DNA from 2 places in the Kribbella hippodromi genome. Region 2 is predicted to be linked to the other one. Evidence: riboswitches for the same ligand, from Rfam matches in the RefSeq annotation. Region 2 holds a riboswitch; the other holds the start of a gene.
The links. A riboswitch is a leader RNA that binds a small molecule or an ion and turns the genes downstream of it on or off. The one in region 2 is predicted to bind cobalamin.
Positions count from the first base shown of each region.

Region 1: linked by a shared signal. The riboswitch ahead of metE (5-methyltetrahydropteroyltriglutamate--homocysteine S-methyltransferase) and the one ahead of ABD260_RS25620 (ABC transporter substrate-binding protein) in region 2 are both predicted to bind cobalamin.

Region 1 covers NZ_BAAAPH010000006.1:6,274-10,603, forward strand. Annotated here, with positions in the region: gene ABD260_RS10640 (helix-turn-helix transcriptional regulator) at 1-159, opposite strand, end outside; gene metE (5-methyltetrahydropteroyltriglutamate--homocysteine S-methyltransferase) at 189-2,441, opposite strand; cobalamin riboswitch at 2,586-2,807, opposite strand; gene ABD260_RS10650 (VOC family protein) at 2,845-3,282, opposite strand; gene ABD260_RS10655 (cation:proton antiporter) at 3,393-4,330, shown strand, end outside.
Region 2 covers NZ_BAAAPH010000018.1:24,463-28,792, reverse strand. Annotated here, with positions in the region: gene ABD260_RS25630 (MFS transporter) at 1-717, shown strand, start outside; gene ABD260_RS25625 (hypothetical protein) at 731-1,702, shown strand; cobalamin riboswitch at 1,743-1,926, shown strand; gene ABD260_RS25620 (ABC transporter substrate-binding protein) at 1,953-2,975, shown strand; gene ABD260_RS25615 (FecCD family ABC transporter permease) at 2,972-3,955, shown strand; gene ABD260_RS25610 (FecCD family ABC transporter permease) at 3,991-4,330, shown strand, end outside.

The DNA.
Region 1 (4,330 bases), on a different contig from region 2:
TGCCAACGGCACCCCGGCCTGGCCGAGCGCGCTCAGATCCCGCTCGATCGTCCGCGCGCTGACCTCGAACCGCTCAGCCAGCTGCCGCGCCGTCCGCCCCCGCGGCCCCGCCGCCCGAAGCTCCTCCACGAGCGCGTACAACCGATCCATCCGATTCATACCCGCAGGCTAAACGGCAGCGCCGACAATCAGGCCAGGGTTGCGCGTACCTCCCGGGTGGCGGCCACCAGGTTGCGCAGCGACTCCTGGACCTCGGGCCAGTCGCGGGTCTTGAGGCCGCAGTCCGGATTGACCCACAGCCGCTCTGCCGGGACGACCGCGAGCGCCGCGCGGATCAGCGAGCGGACCTCGTCGGCAGTCGGCACGCGCGGCGAGTGGATGTCGTACACGCCTGGTCCGACACCCCGGCCGAAGCCGATCGTGTCGAGATCGTCGAGCACCTCCATCCGGGACCGGGCCGCCTCGATCGTGGTCACGTCCGCGTCCAGGCCGTCGATTCCGGTGATGACTGCCCCGAACTCGGAGTAGCAGAGGTGGGTATGGACCTGCACCGCCGCCGGGGCACCGCCGGTCGCGAGCCGGAACGCTCCGACCGACCAGTCCAGGTACGCCTTGCGGTCCGCCTCGCGGAGCGGGAGCAGTTCGCGCAGTGCCGGCTCGTCGACCTGGACGATCCGGGTCCCGGCCGTGACCAGCTCGGTCACCTCGTCCCGGAGCGCCAGCGCGACCTGGTCGGCGGTCGTTGCCGGCGGCTGATCGTCGCGGACGAACGACCAGGCGAGGATCGTCACCGGCCCGGTCAGCATGCCCTTGACCGGGCGATCGGTCAGCGACTGGGCGTACGACGTCCAGCCGACGGTCATCGGGGCCGGCCGGGACACGTCGCCGTGCAGGATCGGCGGCCGGACGCAGCGGCTGCCGTATGACTGCACCCAGCCGAGCCGTGTCGTCGCAAAGCCGTCCAGCCGCTCGGCGAAGTACTGAACCATGTCGTTGCGCTCGGGCTCACCGTGGACCAGGACGTCCAGCTCCAGTTCCTCCTGGAGCTCGATCGCGCGCCGGATCTCCGTACGCAGCCGGTCGTCGTGCTCGGCCTGGGTGATCCGCCCGGCCCGGAGATCGGTACGGATCCTGCGAACGTCGGCGGTCTGCGGAAACGATCCGATCGTCGTCGTCGGCAGTGCTGGCAGCCCGAGCGCCTGTTGCGCCGCGCGACGCTCCTCGTACGGCGCCCGCTGCCGGTCCTCGGCGCGTACGCCGGCCGCCCGCGCACGGACCGCCTGATCCCGGATGAGATCGGACTCGCTCGGGAGCCGGCGCTTGACCCGCTCCAGATCGACGAGCACGCCGTAGTCCTCGTTGATCGCCCGGCCGAGCAGGACGACCTCGTCCACCTTCTGCCGCGCAAACGCCAGCCGGTCCCGGACGGCGGGGTCAAGCTCGTCCTCGACATCCAGGTCGTACGGGACGTGCAGGAGCGAGCAGGAGGTGGAGATGCCGAGCCGGCCGACCGCGGTGCGCAGGTCGGCACAGGTCGAGACCGCGTCGCCGAGCCGGGTCCGCCACACGTTGCGGCCGTCGACCAGCCCGGCGTACACCGTCTTGCGGCGCAGCGACGGGAGCTCGGCGATCCGCCGCACCAGACTCGGCGCGGACACCAGGTCGACGGCAAGTGCCTCGACCGAAGTTGCGGCGAGCACGGGCAGGGCGTTGCCGGGGTCGCCGAAGTACGTGGCGACCAGGAGATCCGGGCGGTCGACGGCGGTCGCGAGCCGGTCATAGGCGCGGAGCAGCGCATCCAGTTCGGCCGGCGTACGGTCCTGGGCGAGCGCTGGTTCGTCGAGCTGGACCCAGTCGGCGCCGGCCTGGTCGAGTACGGCGAGCAGCTCGAGGTACCGGTCCACCAGTGGATCGAGCAAGGTCAGCACGTTCACGCCCGGCCTGGTTGCTTTCGACAACAACAAGAAGGTGAGCGGACCGATCAGTACGGGCCGCAGCTCGACGCCGAGTGCCCGCGCCTCCGCGAGCTCACCGAGCACCTTGCCCGGTTCCAGCCCGAACGTCGTGGTCTCGTCGAGCTCCGGCACCAGGTAGTGGTAGTTCGTGTCGAACCACTTGGTCAGCTCCAGCGGCGCGACGTCGTCCCGGCCGCGGGCCATCGCGAAGTACGTGTCGAGCGGCGACAGGCCGAGGTCGCGGAAGCGGTCCGGGGTGAGATCGAACAGCTGGACGTGGTCCAGCATCTGGTCGTAGTACGAGAAGGTGTTGCCGGGGATCGAATCGAGACCTTGCAGTTGCTGCCAGGTCTGCGTCCGGAGCCGGCGGGCGGTCGTCTCGAGCGCATCCTGGTCGCCGGTGCGCCAGTACGTTTCCAGGGCGTGCTTCAGTTCGCGCCTGGGGCCGATGCGCGGGTATCCCAGGACCGTGGTGAGGGTGTTCACGTCTCTCTCCTCGCGAGCGTGTGCCGAGGGATCGGCGGGTCTCGCGGGTACGACGTGCCGGCCACGACCGCTGTCCGGGACGACCGGTGCTGCCGCGGGGCCGGGCGGGTCCTCCCACGGGACATCCGATCCGCCGCGCACCGGGTGGTACGCGGACCGGCGGCAGGTCTTCGGACTCACGGGCGGACCGGTCGGACAACCGGTGGACCTACTGGCCGTCGCTTCCCGGACTCGCGTCCAGTGCTGTTGACGGCGGTCGTTCCCGTTCACCGCTGCGGGGCAGTCCTGGATTCACACCAGGTTCCCTCTTGCCTCGCCGGGCCACGAACCGCATGACCCTGGCGAACCGTCGGCACCTCAGAGGATAGCGCTCCGCGACGTCGCGCGAGCGGTTGTCCACAGGTCAGTCGAGATCTTCGGCCAGGGCGATGATGATGCCGGCGGGACCGCGCAGGTAGCAGAGGCGGTGGGCGGTTTCGTATTGCTCGATGCGGCCGATGAGTTCGGCGCCGTGGGGTTTCAGGCGGGCGACGGTGTCGTCGAGGTCCTCGACGGCGAACATCAGGTTGCGGAGGCCGATCGTGTTCGGGGGCGCGGACGGCTCGGCGGTGGTGGCGACGGGGTGGGTGTAGGTGGTCAGCTCGAGCTGACCGTGGCCGTCGGGGGTGCGAAGGAAGACGATCTCCGCGTGGACGTCGGTCATGCCGGAGACGCCGTCGACCCACGGGCCGGCGATCGGTGCGCGGCCGACCTCCGTCATGCCGAGTTCGAGGAAGAACGCGGTCGCGGCTTCCAGGTCGTCCACGACTACGCCTACGTGGTCCATCCGCTTGATCGTCATGACTGGCTCCTCGGGTCGGGGTTGCTTCTGACCGGAGGACGAGGCTGCCTCGGCGTTCTCTACATCCAGGTCCGCGGATTTTGTGGATCGGTGGCCTAAGGTGCGGAGACGTGGATCATCAGATTGTCCTGATCGCCGGCTGCGGGCTCGCGATCATGATCGCGGCCTCGGTGTTCGCGCGCCGGACGGGCGTGGCGGCGCCGTTGCTGCTGGTCGCGCTGGGCATCGGGGCGAGTTACCTGCCGAGCACGCCGGCCATCCACATCGAGCCGGAGATCATCCTCGCGGGCGTGCTGCCGCCGCTGCTCTACTCGGCCGCGGTGCAGTTGCCGGTGCTGGACGTACGCCGGAACTTCGGGTTGATCTCGTGGTTGTCGGTCGTGATGGTGATCGTGTCCGCGCTGGTGATCGGCGCGCTCGTGCACGCTGCCTTCCCGAGCATCTCGTTCGCGCTGGCGGTCGCGCTCGGAGCGGTGGTGAGCCCGACGGACGCGGTCGCGGCGACCGCGATCGGGCACCGGGTCGGGCTGCCACCACGGTTGATGACCGTGCTCGAAGGGGAGAGCCTCGTCAACGACGCGTCGGCGCTGGTGGTGCTGCGGACCGCGCTGGCGGCGCTCGCGGTCACCACGCACTTCAGCCTCGGGCACACCGTGCTCGACTTCGCCTGGGCGGTCGTCGGCGCGATCCTGATCGGCGGCGCGGTCGGCCTGCTGACGGCACTGCTGCGGCAGCGGCTCGATGATCCGGTCCTGAACACGACGATTTCGTTCGCCGTACCGTTCCTCGCGTACTTCCCGGCCGAGGGCGTGCACGCGTCGGGCGTACTCGCGGTGGTGATCGCCGGGCTGCTCACCGGTGCGCTCGGAAGCCGGCGGTTCAGCGCGCGGGACCGGCAGACCCAGGCCACGACCTGGACGACCATCAGCTTCATCCTGGAAAGCGGTGTCTTCCTCGCGATGGGGTACCAGCTTCCGGAGCTGGTGGATGACGCTCGCGTCGAGACGAGCTTCGGCGAGATCACCCTGCTCGTACTGCTGGTGGTCGT
Region 2 (4,330 bases):
GGGATCGTGTTCGCGACCCTGCTGTACGCCCGTCTTGGCTCGTACCGGCCGAGTGGGCAGACGAGCGCTCCCAGTCTGCGCGCGATCGGGGGCGGGATCACGTACGCGTTCCGGCGCAAGGACCTGCTCGCGACGTACCTGGTGGACATGGTCGGGATGTTCCTGGCGATGCCGATCGTGCTGTTCCCGGCGTTCGCGACCGAAGTACTGAAGGAACCGAAGCTGCTCGGGCTGCTGTACAGCGCGGAGGCGATCGGGGCGATGTGCGCCAGCCTGACCAGTGGCTGGGCGAAGCGCGTCCATCATCAAGGGCGCGCGGTCGTACTGGCGACGATGAGCTGGGGCGCGGCGGTCGGGGTCGCCGGGCTGGCACCGAACATCTGGTTCGCGATCGCGTTCTTCGCCGTCGCGGGCGCGGCCGACATGGTGTCGGGGCTGTTCCGCGCGGTGATCTGGAACCAGACGATCCCGGACGAGATGCGCGGCCGGCTGGCCGGGATCGAGATGCTCGGCTACTCCCTCGGCCCGCTCGGCGGCCAGGCCCGTTCCGGCGTGGTCGCGGACCTGACCAGTGTCCGGACCGCGATCGTCAGCGGCGGCGCGCTGTGCGTCGTGGGCGTGCTCGGCACAGCGGCCTGGCTGCGCGAGTTCTGGCGCTACGACGCCCGCACCGACGAACACGCCGTCCGCGAAAGAGCTGTCCGCGCCGCCGGTTAGGCTTCCAGTCATCATGCGTATCCGCCGGGTAGTGATCACAGGGCTGGTGGCCGGGCTGCTGGCCGGCTGTGGCGGGCTGAAGCCGGAGAACGCGCCGAGTGCGCCGCCGCTGGTGTCGGTGAGTACGCCGCCGGACTCGGAGACCCCGTCTGCGACGCCCTCGATCACGCCGAGTGAGCCCGCGAAGGCCGCCGACACGTTGTGCGTACGCATGAACGCGACCTTGGTGAAATCGACCCTGGGCGTACCGGTCGCGAACGTTCAGCCGAAGACACCGCCGGCCGACTTCGGCTTCCCGACGTACGACGTCTGTCAGCTGGAGCTCAGTATCGGCCCGAACGGCCCGGTGCTGAACGTGGAGACTTCGGTGCTGCCGGCAACAAAGGCGACGCTGGCGGCGACCCAGAAGGCGTACGCGGCGACCAAGGGCGAACCGGCCAAACCGGCAGTCGTCGGCGAAGGTGCGTACGGGACCAGTACGTTCGTGGTGTTCTTGCTGGACGGCAAGCTGTACAAGATCGCCGGGCCGAAGGCGACGCCGGCAAAGTACGTCGAGATCGCGCGCGATGCCGTACTCCAGGCGCCGGGTCTGCCGGACGCGGAATGGCAGCTCAAGCGGCCGGAGTGCGAGCGCGGATCGTCCGCGGCCGAGAAGGTGATGGGCGCCGCCGCGATGATCCGGCGGGACGGTCAGACGCCGGCCGGCGACCCGGTGTGCGGCTGGGTGAGCTCGACGAACCTGCTGTACAGCACGGTCCGGCGGACGCCGAACGCGAAGGCGCTGATGGCTCCGATCAGCAAGCTGGCGACGGCCCAGTCGGTGCCGCTGGGTGACGAGGGGTACGTCGACACCGCGACCGGGCGGACCACGATCCGGGTCGGCGACGACAAGCTGGTCGACCTGGTCCCGCTGCCGGCGCGCGCGATCAATCCCGATCTGATGCCGCAGTTCGCGCTCGCGATGTCGCCGCTCTACACCCGCTGAGACGTTTGTCGCGACGCCCGCCGCGACCGGATCGCGGGTGCTAGTGTGGCGGCGCCGTGGTGTACGGGAAGCCGGTGAAGTACCGGCGCGGCCCTCGCCACTGTGATCGGGATGTGCATCAGTCGTACCCGCAAGGGGACCACTGGCCGCGTGCGGCTGGGAAGGTCAGACCGGTGGACGCGGTACCCGTCAGCCAGGAGACCGGCCACGGCGTTGACCCGTCCACGAGGTGCTGGAGGAGCGGTCCGCCATGGCCGTCGTACGCGTTTTTGCTGCTGTCCTTTCCCTGTCGTTGCTGGCCGGCTGCGGTCCAGCCGCCGAAGCCGGCTCGCGCGCCGACGCGATCACCGTGCGGAACTGCGGGATCGACGTCACCGTCAACGGCCCACCGAAGCGCGTGTTCGCCGCGTACCAGCCGGCCATCGAGATGGCGCATGCGCTGGGCATTTCCGATCGATTGGTCGGCACGGCGTACCTCGATGCGCAGGTGCTGCCGGAGTACGCCGCCGCGCAGGCGAAGGCGAAGTACTTCAAGAACCTGCCGAGCCGCGAGGAACTACTCAGCCTGAATCCGGATTTCGTGCTGTCCGGGTTCAACGACGTGTTCAGCGCGGCCGGTAGCGACTCGAGCTTCGGTAGCCGGAAGAGCCTGGCCGACCTTGGCGTACGCACCTGGATCTTCAGTCCGCTCTGTCCGACCGCGGACGGCAAGGGCGACGAGGCGATCGACCCGGCGACGGTCTCGATGGACAACGTGTACGCGGACCTGCGTGATCTCGGCCGGTTGTTCGGCGTCGAGGACCGCGCCGAGAACGTGATCGCGGAGCAGCAACGCCGGATCGCCGCGGTCGGGAACGCGGTCAAGAACGCGCCGCGGCCGACCGTCGCGATCATCCGGCCGGCGCTCGAGGGCGGCGGGCTGACGGTTTCCGGCGGGCCGGATTTCGGGACGGTACTGATCCGGCAGGCGGGTGGCGTGAACGCGTTCGCGGACCTGACCTCGAAGCGGAACGTGAAGATCAGCGTCGAGGAATTCATCAAGCGCGATCCGGACTACGTACTGATCAGCGGGTGTTGCGACGCGTCCATGACTGCCGCGTCGTCGCAGCCGGATGTGGCCAAGCTGCTCGCGAATCCGGCGTACGCGAACCTCAAGGCGGTCCGCAACCGGCACGTGATCCCGTGGTTGTTCGCGAATCACTCGGCCGGCGTGCGAGGGGCGTACACGACCGAGAACCTGGCGCACATCCTGCATCCTGACCTGGTCAAGTGAGGAAGGCGGGCGGTCTCGCCCTGTGTGTCGCGGTGCTCGGGATCGCCGTGGTGCTGTCGTTGTGCGCCGGGAGCCGGTGGATCGGGGTCGGGGAGGTGTACCGGGCGCTGGGTGAGTTCGGCGGGAGCGATACCGATCGGGTGGTGCGGTATCTGCGGTTGCCACGGACGCTTGCCGGGGTTCTGGTCGGCGTCGCGCTGGGGCTGTCGGGCGGGGTGATGCAGGGCGTGACGCGCAATCCGCTCGCCGATCCGGGCATCCTGGGCGTGAACGCTGGCGCCGCGGTGGCTGTGGTTGCGGCGATTGGGCTGTTCGGGGTGCACAGCCTGAACGGGTACGTGTGGTTCGCGATGGGTGGGGCGTTGGTGGCTACCGTCGTCGTGTATCTGGTGGGGGCGGTTGGCGGGACGACGCCGGTGAAGCTCGCGCTTGCCGGCGCGGCGATCTCCGCACTGCTGGGCTCGATCACCTCGGCGGCCACGTTGCTCGATCTGTCGACGTTGAACGAGTACCGCTTCTGGGTGGTTGGGTCGTTGTCGCTGGCTGATCAGGGGATGGTGCTGCAGGCCGTGCCATTTATTGCTGTAGGCACCTTTTTGGCGTTGGTGCTCGGTCGATCGCTCAATCAGCTTGCGCTGGGAGAAGATCTGGCTCGGGCGCTGGGTACGCGAGTGATGCTGGTGCGGGTGCTTGCCGGTCTGGCGGTGGTTGTGCTTGCGGGTACGGCGACTGCTATTGCTGGCCCGATCGGGTTTCTCGGGCTGGCTGTTCCGCATGTGGCGCGGACGATTGTCGGGCCGGATCAGCGGTGGATTTTGCCTTGGTCGATGGTGCTTTCGCCTGCTGTGTTGCTGCTTTCGGATGTCGTTGGGCGGGTGGCGGCGCGGCCGGCTGAGTTGCAGGTTGGGATTGTCACGGCGTTGGTGGGTGCGCCGTTGTTCATCGCACTGGTTCGGCGGCGGCGGATGGCCTCGCTGTGAAGGTTTCCAGTGGTGTGGTTTCGGGGATTGCGTGGGTGTTGATTGCGATGGTCGGCGCGTTTGCGCTGACTCGGGGCGATTACACGCTGCCGCTCGGGGAAGTACTTCGTACGCTGTCCGGGCATGGCACTTTGATCACGTATGACGTGGTGGTGAACAATCGATTGCCTCGTATTCTCACCGGAATCGGCGTGGGGATGGCGTTCGCGATGTCGGGGGCGATCTTTCAGCGGCTGGCCCGGAATCCGTTGGTCAGTCCGGATTTGATCGGTATCAACGCGGGGGCGGCGCTGGCGGCCGTACTGATCATCACTGTGATCGGGAGCGGGTGGATTCCGCTCGGGGCACTTGTCGGATCGCTGGTTTCGGCGTTGT